Regions from separate parts of the Pseudorhodobacter turbinis genome, predicted to be linked through region 1. Evidence: riboswitches for the same ligand, from Rfam matches in the RefSeq annotation. Region 1 holds a riboswitch; each other region holds the start of a gene.

What was found. Region 1 has a riboswitch for cobalamin ahead of EOK75_RS19690 (DUF1636 family protein). Riboswitches for the same ligand answer to the same signal wherever they lie in the genome.
Positions count from the first base shown of each region.
Region 2: another riboswitch for cobalamin. It lies ahead of nrdH (glutaredoxin-like protein NrdH); the one in region 1 lies ahead of EOK75_RS19690 (DUF1636 family protein).
Region 3: another riboswitch for cobalamin. It lies ahead of EOK75_RS18300 (TonB-dependent receptor plug domain-containing protein); the one in region 1 lies ahead of EOK75_RS19690 (DUF1636 family protein).

Region 1 covers NZ_CP039965.1:1,488,357-1,492,425, reverse strand. The annotation lists gene EOK75_RS19700 (cobyric acid synthase) at 1-1,190, opposite strand, end outside; gene cobO (cob(I)yrinic acid a,c-diamide adenosyltransferase) at 1,194-1,802, opposite strand; cobalamin riboswitch at 1,902-2,139, shown strand; gene EOK75_RS19690 (DUF1636 family protein) at 2,226-2,633, shown strand; gene cobW (cobalamin biosynthesis protein CobW) at 2,626-3,672, shown strand; gene cobN (cobaltochelatase subunit CobN) at 3,678-4,069, shown strand, end outside.
Region 2 covers NZ_CP039964.1:981,771-985,839, reverse strand. The annotation lists gene nrdE (class 1b ribonucleoside-diphosphate reductase subunit alpha) at 1-1,710, opposite strand, end outside; gene nrdI (class Ib ribonucleoside-diphosphate reductase assembly flavoprotein NrdI) at 1,695-2,108, opposite strand; gene nrdH (glutaredoxin-like protein NrdH) at 2,113-2,334, opposite strand; cobalamin riboswitch at 2,438-2,637, opposite strand; gene EOK75_RS04615 (NaeI family type II restriction endonuclease) at 2,741-3,640, opposite strand; gene EOK75_RS04610 (DNA cytosine methyltransferase) at 3,652-4,069, opposite strand, start outside.
Region 3 covers NZ_CP039965.1:1,218,582-1,222,650, forward strand. The annotation lists gene EOK75_RS18300 (TonB-dependent receptor plug domain-containing protein) at 1-1,343, opposite strand, end outside; cobalamin riboswitch at 1,477-1,687, opposite strand; gene EOK75_RS20945 (hypothetical protein) at 1,871-2,029, shown strand; gene hemP (hemin uptake protein HemP) at 2,026-2,172, shown strand; gene EOK75_RS18310 (hypothetical protein) at 2,182-2,661, shown strand; gene EOK75_RS18315 (imelysin family protein) at 2,679-3,932, shown strand; gene EOK75_RS18320 ((2Fe-2S)-binding protein) at 4,020-4,069, shown strand, end outside.

The DNA of each region.
Region 1 (4,069 bases):
TCGCTGCGCCCGATGTGGATCTCATATCCCTGCACCGGTGTATCGCTGGCGATGTGGCGGCCTTGCACTTGGGTCAGACGTTTATCGCCCGTCATCACCGTATCGACCTCCAGCAAGCCCAGACCGGCGGTGGTGCCCGCAGGCCCCTCGCCCCCCTCAGGGTCCGCGATAGAGCGGCCAAGCATCTGATACCCCCCGCAAAGGCCAAGGATCCGGCCGCCGCGCCGGTGGTGGGCGGCAAGGTCGATATCCCAACCTTGCGCGCGCAAAAACGCCAGATCGCCGCGCGTCGATTTGCTGCCGGGCAGGATCACCAGATCGGCATCGCCGGGAATCGCCTCTCCTGCGCGCAGCATCGTCAGCCGAACGCCCGGCTCTTGTGCCAGCGGGTCGAGGTCATCGAAATTTGCAATCCGCGAAAAGGTCAGCGCAACGATATGCAGCCCCTCGGCCTTGGGCCTTGCGGCGATATCCAGCGCATCCTCGGCAGGTAGCCGCCACGCTTGGGGGAACCACGGGCAGACGCCAAAGCCGCGCCAGCCCGTGCGCGCGCCGATCAGCGCATAGCCGTCCCCAAACAAACGCGGATCACCGCGGAATTTATTGACCAGAAACCCCGCCACCATTGCCGCATCTTCTGGGTCAATCACCGCTTGCGTGCCGATGATCTGCGCAATCACCCCGCCGCGATCAATATCGCCCGCCAGTATCACCGGCACATCCGCCGCACGGGCAAAGCCCATATTGGCAATATCATCGCGCCTCAGGTTGACCTCGGCCGGGCTGCCCGCCCCTTCGACAATCACCAAATCATATCGCGTCTTGAGACGGGAAAAACTGTCCAGAACCGCGCCCATCAGCTTTGGTTTCAACGCCGCATAATCCGCCGCGCGGGTCGAGGTCAGCCAACGCCCCTGCACGATCACCTGCGCCCCGGATTCGGTCTCCGGCTTGAGCAGCACAGGGTTCATATCCGACACCGGCGCCAGCCCCGAGGCCTGCGCCTGCAATGCCTGCGCCCGCCCGATCTCGCCGCCATCCACCGTTACGGCGGCATTATTCGACATGTTCTGCGGCTTGAAGGGTGCCACGGTCAACCCGCGCAACCGCGCCGCACGGCACAGCCCCGCCACCAGCATCGACTTACCGACATTAGAGCCGGTGCCCTGGATCATCAGCGCGCGGCCCATCCCCTAGAATTCAACCCCTTTTTGCGCCTTGATCCCGTCGCGGAAGGGGTGCTTGACCAAGGTCATCTCGGTCACCAGATCGGCGGCCTCGATCAATTCGGGCTTGGCATTACGCCCCGTCAGCGCAACATGGGTCATCAGCGGCTTTTGCGTTTGCAGGAAATCCACCACCTCGTCGATCTCCAGATAATCATTGCGCAGCGCGATGTTTATTTCGTCCAAAAGCACGAATTGGACCTCGGGGTCGAGGATCAGCGCCTTGGCCTGTTCCCAACCGTTGCGGGCGGCGGCAATGTCGCGTTCGCGGTCTTGGGTCTCCCAAGTAAACCCTTCTCCTGAAACGACAAATTTGCACGCATCGGGGAAATGTTTTTGCAAGAAATCGCGTTCGCCTGTGGCGCGCGCCCCCTTGATGAACTGCACCACGGCGCAGGGCATCTGATGGGCGATACAGCGCATGATCATCCCGAATCCCGAAGAGCTTTTGCCCTTGCCGGTGCCGGTGTGAACGATGATCAGCCCGCGTTCCTCGGTCTTGGTTTGCATCATCCGGTCACGCGCGGCTTTGATCTTGCGCATCTTTTCGGTGTGGCGGCTGTTGGTGTCTTCCATCCGTCCCTCCTTAGGGGTTCATCGCCCTGATGTGTGGCAGCCTGCGTGCGGGGCGTCAATATGGCAGCTTGGGCTCTTGACTTGGCAGGGCCAAGCGGTCAGACCTGACCTCGTGTTGGTGCCCGGTCTTGGCTGGGTGAAAAGGGAATTTGCAATCGGGCCGAACGCGCAAGCGTTTGATCAGGTCAGCAGAGCCGCCCCCGCGACCGTGACCGGAGAGGTCACCCGAATGCCACTGGCCGATATGGTCGGGAAGGTTGGGTGACCGACAAGGGCTGCCATCCGGCACCCCCTGACATCCGCAAGCCGGGAGACCTGCCAGCACGGGATTGATCGAAACCGGGCGGGGTGCCTCGGTGGCGGGTCGCTATCGTTTTGCACCCTGTCGCCTAGCCTCGTTCTGCCTAATGAACGGGATTGCCGATGCCACAGGACCACCCCCATCCAGTCGAATTACTGGTCTGCACCAGTTGCCGCGCAGGCCAACCCGTGACCGAAGGCCAGCCGGTTCCCGGTGCTGCATTGCACGCGGCCCTGATGGCCCAAGAGCCGATGGATGGCGTTAAAATCACCGCTGTGGAATGCCTGTCGAACTGCTCGCGCGGCTGTACGGTTGCCCTGCGCGGCGGCCCTGCCCGCTGGACCTATGTTTACGGTAACCTGTCAGAGGGCACAGACGCCGCGATGGTCTATGAAGGGGTCGCGCAATACCGTGATGCCGCTGACGGGCTCGTGCCTTGGCGCGAACGCCCCGTACATTTCCGCAAAAACTGCATCGCCCGCATCCCTCCACTTCCGCAAACCCCCACCCCAGAGGTTGATCATGTCTGACCTGTCGAAACTTCCCGTTACCGTCATCACCGGCTTTTTGGGCGCTGGCAAAACCACGCTGATCCGTCACCTGATGCAAAATCCGCAGGGCCGCCGTCTGGCCGTTGTGGTCAATGAATTTGGCGATGTGGGGGTCGACGGTGATATCCTCAAAAGCTGCGCGATCCCTGATTGCCCGGCTGAAAACATCGTTGAGCTGGCCAATGGCTGCATCTGCTGCACCGTCGCCGATGACTTTATCCCGACGATTGAGGCGCTGATGGCCTTGACGCCGCGCCCCGATCACATCCTGATTGAAACCTCAGGACTGGCCCTGCCCAAGCCCTTGCTCAAGGCCTTTGACTGGCCCGATATCCGGTCGCGCATCACCGTGGACGGTGTGATTGCCGTGGCCGATGCCGAGGCCATTGCGGCCGGTCGCTTTGCGCCCAATGAAGCAGCAGTTGAGGCCCAGCGTGCGGCAGACGACTCACTTGATCATGAAACCCCGCTGTCCGAGGTGTTTGAGGATCAGATCGCTTGCGCCGATATCGTCTTGTTGACCAAGCCCGATCTGGCCGGCCCAGAAGGTGTCGCCCGCGCCCGCGCCATAATCGCCGCCGAGGCACCCCGCCTGCTGCCGGTGATTGAGGTCGCCGAGGGCGTTGTCGACCCCCGTGTGATCCTGGGCCTGGGCGCCGCCGCCGAAGATAGCCTCGACGCCCGTCCCAGCCACCATGACGGCGCCGATGATCATGACCATGATGACTTCGAATCCGTTGTCATCGACATCGCCGAGGTGGCAGAACCCGCCGATCTTGCCGCCCGGATTGAGGCTTTGGCCCGCGATCACAACATCCTGCGCGTCAAGGGTTATGCCGCCGTCACCGGCAAGCCAATGCGCCTTTTGGTGCAAGCCGTGGGCGCAAGGGTCCGCCATCAGTTTGACCGCCCTTGGGGGGCCGAGGAACCGCGGCGCGGCCGTTTGGTGGTGATCGCCGAGCATGATGATATCGATCCGGTGGCACTTCATGCTGCGTTGAACGCTCCGGCGGGATAACCTAAATGCACGTTGTCTTTCGCGAAAGCCACGGGTTGGACGAGGCCGACACCCCCACCGATCTGGGCCAAAGCCCGGGTGATCTGGTGGTGCTGTCGTTCTCGGACAGTGACCTTGGCGCTTTCGCGGCGGGCTGGCGTGCGGGTGGCGGGTGCGAGGGCCGTTTGCCCAGCCTGCGTTTGGCCAATCTGGCCGCGCTGAAACACCCTCTTTCGGTCGATACCTATGTGGAGCGCACGCTTGAGGGCGCCAAAGCCATCCTGATCCGGCTAATCGGCGGGGTGCCCTATTGGCCCTACGGGTTGCAAAGCGTGGCCGATCTGGCCCGCCGCAAGGGGTTGGCGCTGGCGGTTTTACCCGCAGACGGGCGCCCTGATCCACGGCTGGATGAGGTGTC
Region 2 (4,069 bases), on a different replicon from region 1:
CCCGTGGGCCATGACATCGGCCTTGAGCACCTCCCAATCGGCGCGAGTGGGCAGGGTGATGTTGGCAAACACACGGGTGACATCCTCGGATGTGGGGAGCCAGTCACGGGTGGTATATTTGTCAAAGAACGACCCGTCCGCATAGGTTGAATCCTCAAAGCCGACGAAAGTCTTGCCACGCTCTTGCGCCAAAAGATTGGAGGCGCGGATCGCGTGATAGGCAACGGCGGCAAAGTAAACGGAGGTGAATTCGACGCCTTCCGAGCTGCCGTAGTGAATGCGTTCGCGCGCAAGGAAGCCGTGCAGGTTCATCTGGCCAAGGCCGATGGCATGGGCCTCATCATTGCCGTGACGGACCGAGGGCACGGAATCGATCGCCGACATCTCGGACACAGCCGTCAGCGCGCGCACGGCGGCCTCAATCGTGGCGCCGAAACCGGGGCCGTCCATCGTGGCGGCAATATTCAGGCTGCCAAGGTTGCACGAAATATCGGTACCCATTTTGGAATAGCTAAGGTCGTCATTGAATTCCGACGCGCGGTTGACCTGCAAAATTTCCGAACACAGGTTCGACATGCTGATCCGGCCCGCAATCGGGTTGGCGCGGTTCACGGTGTCTTCGAACATCACATAGGGGTAGCCGGATTCGAACTGGATTTCCGCGATGGTCTGGAAAAATTCCCGCGCGTTGATCTTCTTTTTCTTGATCCGCTTGTCATCCACCATCTCGGCGTATTTCTCGGTGACCGAGATTTCCGAGAAGGGAACGCCGTAAACTTTGGCCACGTCATGCGGCGAGAAGAGGTACATATCCTCATTTTTTTTGGCCAATTCAAAGGTGATATCGGGGATCACCACGCCAAGCGACAGGGTTTTGATGCGGATCTTTTCATCGGCATTTTCGCGCTTGGTATCAAGGAACTGGAAAATATCGGGGTGGTGGGCATTGAGGTAAACCGCCCCCGCACCCTGACGCGCGCCCAATTGGTTGGCATAGCTAAAGCTGTCTTCTAGCAGTTTCATCACCGGAATGACGCCCGAGGACTGGTTCTCGATCCCTTTGATCGGTGCACCCGCCTCGCGCAGGTTGGTCAGCATCAAGGCCACACCGCCGCCACGCTTGGACAGTTGCAGCGCGGAGTTGATGCCGCGACCGATGCTTTCCATGTTGTCTTCGAGCCGCAGCAGGAAACACGAAATCAGCTCGCCGCGTGATGCCTTGCCTGCGTTCAAAAACGTCGGCGTGGCGGGCTGGAAGCGGCCTGCGATGATCTCTTCCATAAAGCGCATGGCTTGGGTTTCATCACCGCGGGCCAGCGCAAGGGCGACCATGACCACACGGTCCTCATAGCGTTCCAAATAGCGCTGCCCGTCACGGGTTTTCAGCGTGTAGCTGGTGTAATATTTGAACGCCCCAAGGAAGGTCGGAAAACGGAACTTGGCGCCAAATGCTGCCTCCCAGATCTTGCGCTGAAAGTTCTTGGAATATTGATCCAGCACTTCGCCTTCGTAATAGCCTTCCTCGACCAAATAGCCGAGTTTTTCATCAAGGCTATGAAAGAAAACGGTATTTTGATTGACGTGCTGCAAGAAATACTCTCGTGCAGCCTTGCGGTCAGCATCAAAGCGGATGTTCCCCGCATCATCATAGAGGTTTAGCATGGCATTTAATGCGTGGTAATCCAGCGCAGGCTTTACGACGTCGAGCATTCAGTCCCCCAGAATTCGGCAAGGCCCGTTCGGACACGGGTGATATCGGTTTCGGTTCCCGCCAGCTCAAACCGGTAGAGCACGGGGATATTACATTTTGCGGAGATCACGTCGGCAGCACAAGCATAGGTTGTGCCGAAGTTACGATTTCCGGCGCCAATAACGCCGCGCAAGCCCGCGCGGCGTGATGGATCATTCAAAAAGCGGATCACTTGTTTTGGAACTGCCCCACGCCCCTCGCCATCGGCGAAGGTAGGGCAGATCAACACATAGGGTGTAACAAGATCCGGCATAGGGTCGTTCGGGCGAACAGGGATTCGCGCAGCAGCTAGACCCAATTGTGCAATGAAACGCGCCGTATTTCCAGAGGCCGACGAGTAATAGACAAGCCGGGTCACATCATCAGGCCAATTGGCCAATCATATCAGGGCGAAAGCCCGCCCAATGCGCATCACCGGCGATCACAACGGGGGCTTGGCGGTAGCCCAACGAGGTAACGCGGTCCATCGCGTCTGCGTCTTCGGTCAGGTCTACCACAGTGTAGGTGATCCCTTTTGCATCCAAAGCGCGGGTGGTGGCGGTGCATTGCACGCAAGCGGGTTTGGAGTAAACGGTGATGGTCATGCCTGTGGCCCCTTTATCAGTGTTTTTAATGCGCGGGTGTGGCACATGATTAAAGCAGGTTTCGGTCCTGTTTCCAATCACGTATTCACGCCCGCTGCGCGGTTTCGTCTTTGGTGTCAGGGTCGGTTTTCCGGCTCGGTTCCCATTACGCGGCCAACACCTCAAGGCCTACACCCCAAGCTATATGTTAACGTTGCGAACCACTTACAATTGCGGTGGCAGCGCCCTTTCGGGCAAACTGACCGTACCGGCTTTCCTTTTAACCCCGAGTCGCCCCGAGGCACCATGACACCAGCAGTGGTGGAGTAGAGGGGGTAGTTTGTCAATATCTTGTGGCCGCCATTCTTGCCAATATTGGGACTGTTGCTGGAAAGCGCAGGTCAATGGCTTAGAGCCCCAGCGCCTGCTAGTTGCCCCGGTTCAGGGCAATGCCATGTGTCGCGGCCAGATCCACCTCTGCCTGTGACAAGGGTTTGTAGGATATAAATTCACTGCCCGAACAGGCCGGTAGGCCCAAGGCAGTGATAAGGGGCGCGTCATAGTGCCCCGACAAAAGCAAGACGCCTTCACGCGCCAGATGGTCCCTTGTACCCCTGCCGTTATCGGACCGGATGCGGCGCATGAAATCTTGTTGCTGGGCCACGGCCTCTACCACGTCGCGGGTGATCGGCAGGCCTTGCACCTCGCGGAACAGATTGGCCATGCGCTGGTTGCCCGATTGCCCGGCAAAAATCCGTTCGATCACATCGGCGGGCACCGTGCGCCAGAAGTTTGGTGGATAGGGGTGTTCCTTCAGCAGCCACAGGATATTGGCAAACCCAAGCGCCGACACGCTTTTCTTGCCATCCTTGTTTTTGCCAAACGTTAAGTAATCGGGCCGTGCCACGATCAGGCCAAGATAGCATAAGGCCCGCACCTCATCGGCGGCGACCAGAATGCAGGGGTTGTCCACGGCCTCGGTCGGGATCATCCAATTGCTGCCCATTGTGTTCTTGATATCGACGTCACGCCCCAGAATCACGGTGTCCAGCTTGCCCTTGGGCAGGCGCAGCATGGCGCGCAGCTCTATTTCGACCCGCGTGCCGATATAGGTCTTTTCGGTCTTTTCCAATTCGTCATAGGATCGCCGTCCGGTTTTCGGCGTCATGATCACATCATCAACGCATTGCCGCAGCATCGCCGCGAATCGCGCGGCCAAAGCTAACTCGCCGCCGGCGCGATCCGAAATCTCAGTCGCGATGGCAGTTAGCAGGACGTGATCCGGATGGCCTGCGGTAACGATCGTTTCAGGAAGGGTCTTTTTCAAGGCTGCAAAGCTCAGCCATTGACCGCGCGTAGCACCCGCTTGCGAAGCGCTTTGCTGATCTGCGTTGAGACCGCCTGCGCCACCGGCGGCGGGAAGGCATTGCCGACCTGCCGGTACGCATTGGTTTTACTGCCGGTGAAATGCCAGTCGGAAGGAAAGCCTTGGATGCGGGCGACCATTTCCACCGTCAGCCGCGGCATGCCGCTGTGGAAAGGGTCGGGGGCCTCGGGGGCGATGGTGCGCCCCTCTACGCCCAAAGTGGCCCATGCGGCCCGCGCACGGGTTGGGCCAAGATCGGGGCCGCCGTGTTTCTTAGAGCCGCCGACGATGGTGGGCGCAATCTCATCAGCTTTTGCGGCCCATTCCTCGGCGCCGCGCCAGCCGCCTGCCGCCATAAGGTCGCGCAGGGTTTCGCCAACGGTGGGCGGG
Region 3 (4,069 bases), 270 kb from region 1:
ATCGGGAAGGTCGCGCCCAGATCAAAGCTGCGGTTACGCTCCGGCGTCAGGTCGGGGTTGCCGCTATAGCCAAAGCTGCTGGCGAATAGCTGGAAATATGAGGGGTCCACCACGCCCGTCCCTGCCGAGGCATGCAACCGCACCCCGCTTTGCGGCAACAGATAGGACAGGCCGACATTCCATGTCGTCGTATCCTTGTACTGGCTGTTCTGGTCATGGCGCGCGCCAAGCTGGACATTTAGCCCGTTGTCAAAGCTGCCGCGATATTCCAGCGCGACCGATGTTGCTTTCGGATTGTAATCGGGGTTGGAGCTGCTGGATTTCTCTTCTTTTTCCAACAGCAGGTTCAGCAGCTGGTTGGCATCCTTGACTGTGCCGTCAATGCCATAGCTAAGCCGGTATTTCGCTGCATTGGCCGTGTTCTTGCTGGGCGCGCCACCGTTATAGCTTTGATCAAAGCGGGTGGTTTCCAGCGCAAACCGTTGTTCAAGGCGGCCATCCAACATGCTGTATTCCGCAAACAGGCTGGCGGTGGTTTCATCGCGGGTGCTGTAGTTTGACGGGTTGTCTACGATATAGGACGCGGCATCCGTGGGTGTCCAAGAGGTATCATCGTAGTCGTAATCTTCTTTGGACCGGCGGATGGTGAAGCCCAGCTTCAGGTCCTCGGTTGCCATGATGTCGCCCGAAAGGATGGCGGTATCGCGCCGCACGCTGTCTTTCTCGCCGCCGTCACCGGAAACGTCATAGCCACGGTCATCACTGCTGGAAATCGCAAGCGATATGGCGCCCCGTTCGGTCCGGTGGCCAAGGAAGACGCTTGCCGTGGTGCCTGCACCCACCTCAAGCGATGCGCTTGCGGTTTGGCCCATTTCAGCCTTGCGGGTGATGATGTTCACCACGCCGGTTGAGGCACTTGCCCCGTAGAAGGCTGATTGCGGGCCGCGCAGCACCTCGATCCGTTCGATATTGGCGGTTTCCAGCCCGCTAAGAGAATAGCCGCCATCCGCGCCCGATGCCAAAATTCCGTCAATAAGAACCAAGGTGTGGTTTGCTTCGCCGCCACGGATCCGCAGACCCGTCAGGCTGGCGCTGGACCCGTTGACCGAGACGCCGGGCAGGGACCGCAGGGCATCGCGAACGGTCGTGATCCCGCGATCCTCGATGTCTTGTGCCGTCACCACGCTGGCGGCGTGCCCGTATTGCGCCGCGCCAATCGGGCTGAGGCCACCAGAGATGATGATCTCGTCCAGATCAAACACCTCTTGGGCGAAAGTCGGCGTGATAGAAAATGTTGCGGCGGCGGTCGCCAGCAAGCCTGCGCGCATGGATGAAACCAGCATATGATACCCTCGGTTACGGCCACAGAATTGCCGTTTGGTCCTGTTGTGACACTGGAGGGATGCATGATTCCCCCGCAGCCGGTGAAATCACCACGCGCGGAAGCTCCGCAGCCCGACGCGCCCCTCGCGGTCGAACAGGGTGAACACCTTGGCAGGTCTCCTGACTTGCGGGTCAACGCTTGGCCGGACCTTCCCGCAGCTTTGCGCTACAGTGGTACCCCCGGCCTCACTCTCCGCTTACAGTTGCGGGGGCAGTCGTGGATTATGTGCCCAATGCAGGCATCTTACCACGTTCCCTTTTAATCATACGGCGAACCGCCAGAACCAAAGCCCTTTTGTGCTAGCGAAAGTTGCCGTGAATGTGAAGGGGTTTCAGTGTGGGGGAGGGCTGTAAAACAAAGCTATTAATGGGTGACTAAAAGAATCAGGTTTACATTTCAGACTGAATCAGTAAGGTAACGCCATAAGCCAAGCCACCCCAGTGCGAACAGGGCAAGCCCGGTACAGTTTTGCAAAGGAGTGCGAAAATGCCCGCGCCAACCCAAGATCGCCCGATGAGACCCGATACCGAAGTGTTCCGTATTCCCAACCTTTCCGACTGGCTCAGCTTTGCGGCCTTGGGCGATACCGCCCTTTGGGCCAGCTATGCCGACCACAAAACCGTGCGCTCGGAGGGTGGAAAATGAACATGCAAGTTTTGGTGGAGGCTATTCCCGCATATGATGCCCGCGTGATGACCAATGGGCAGACGATGGCGCATATCACCTTGGACGGGCAGGTCTATACCCTGCGCATCACCAAGGCCGGCAAATTGATCCTGACAAAATGAGGGGGTGACATGTCAATTGCCTGGACCCCAGAATTCCCATCCCGCCAGCGTGGCGCGGCCCCCGTCGGCACCTTGGCCGAATTGCCGGGGGTAGAGCGTCGCGCCGTTTTGTATCTGCGCAAGTGGTGCGAGGGGCCGCAGGGCCGCGAAGCCGTTGCGGCAGACGTATCCCGCAGCTTTGATGCGCCGCGTGCCGCGCAAACCGTGAACCGTTTTGCGGATTTGCTCGAGGTGGTTTTACGCTGCCCCCGCCGCCCGCTGATGCGCCACGGCTCCGATTGCGGTTGCTTTGGCGGTGACGAATCCACCTTTGCCCATATGATCGCCGCCAGTGCGGCAGGCGACCGCGAAGACGCAATGGCTTTCGCTCTGACCCTCATGCACCCCGGCGAGGCCTTTCAGGCCGTTCAGGTGGCCGAGGATGTCGGGCTGTCCTTTCTGGAATTATCCCGGCCCGACTACGCGCGGCCACCCTATTTGAGACACTGACCAAAAAAGGAAATATTATGCGTCTGTCCCTGATTGCTGCTTTGACCACAACCGTGTTTGCGGCCCCCGCACTGGCTGCCACACCCGAGGAGGTCGCCCGCACCTATACCGATATCGCGGCAGCAGGTTACGGCGACAGCCTGACCACAGCAAAGGCCCTGCAAGCGGCAGTGGATGCCCTCATTGCCGCGCCCTCGGATGAGACGCTAGCCGCTGCAAAAGCCGCATGGATCGCGGCCCGCGTGCCTTATCAACAGACCGAGGTTTACCGTTTCGGCAACGCGGTGGTGGATGAATGGGAAGGCCGTGTGAACGCTTGGCCGCTGGACGAAGGGCTGATTGACTATGTCGATACCAGCTATGGCCAATCCGACGAAAACCCGCTGTCCACGCTGAATGTGATCGCGAATACGAAGTTTACGCTGTCGGGGGCGGATGTGGACGCACGCGCCCTGACGCCTGAATTTATTTCCGGAACCCTGCATGAGGTGGACGGCATCGAGGCGAATGTCGCCTCGGGCTATCACGCGATTGAATTTCTGCTTTGGGGGCAGGATTTGAATGGCACGGGGCCGGGGGCGGGCAACCGTCCGGTAACCGATTTCGCGCAGGGCGCGGATTGCACCAATGGCAATTGTGACCGCCGCGCCGAATACCTCAAGGCGGCAACCGACCTGTTGATCACCGATCTGGAATATATGACCGCGCAGTGGGCAGCAGGCGGAGAGGCCCGTGAGGCAACGCTTGCCGATCCGGCCGCCGCGCTCTCGGCGATGCTGACCGGCATGGGCAGCCTGTCTTATGGCGAATTGGCCGGTGAGCGGATGCGCCTTGGTGTCATGCTCAATGATCCCGAAGAAGAGCATGACTGTTTTTCCGATAACACCCACAACAGCCACTATTATGACGGTTTGGGCATTCGCAACGTCTATACTGGCAGCTACACCCGTGTTGATGGCAGCGTGGTTTCCGGCCCCTCCCTTTCCGAACTGGTCGCAGAGGCCGATGCGGCCGTGGATGCGCAGTTGAAGGCAGAGCTTGACGCATCGGTGGCGGCGCTTGGCGCGGTAAAGACCGCCGCAGAGGCCGGGCTTGCCTATGACCAGATGCTTGCGGTTGGCAATGCCGAAGGCGAGGCGTTGATCATGGGTGCCGTTGATGCGCTGGTCACGCAAACCGCCTCGATCAACCGTGCTGTGACCGCGATGGGGCTTTCGGCGGCGATCGAAGGGTCCGACAGCCTCGATAACCCAAGCGCTGTTTTCCAGTGATCGGCATCTAAATCAAAGGGGTTCGCCATGATTATCTGTCATTGCACCGGCATCACCAACCACCAGATCACGGCGGCGGTGGACTGGATGCGTTCGGCGGACCCCGATACCGTTATCACCCCTGGCAAAATCTATCG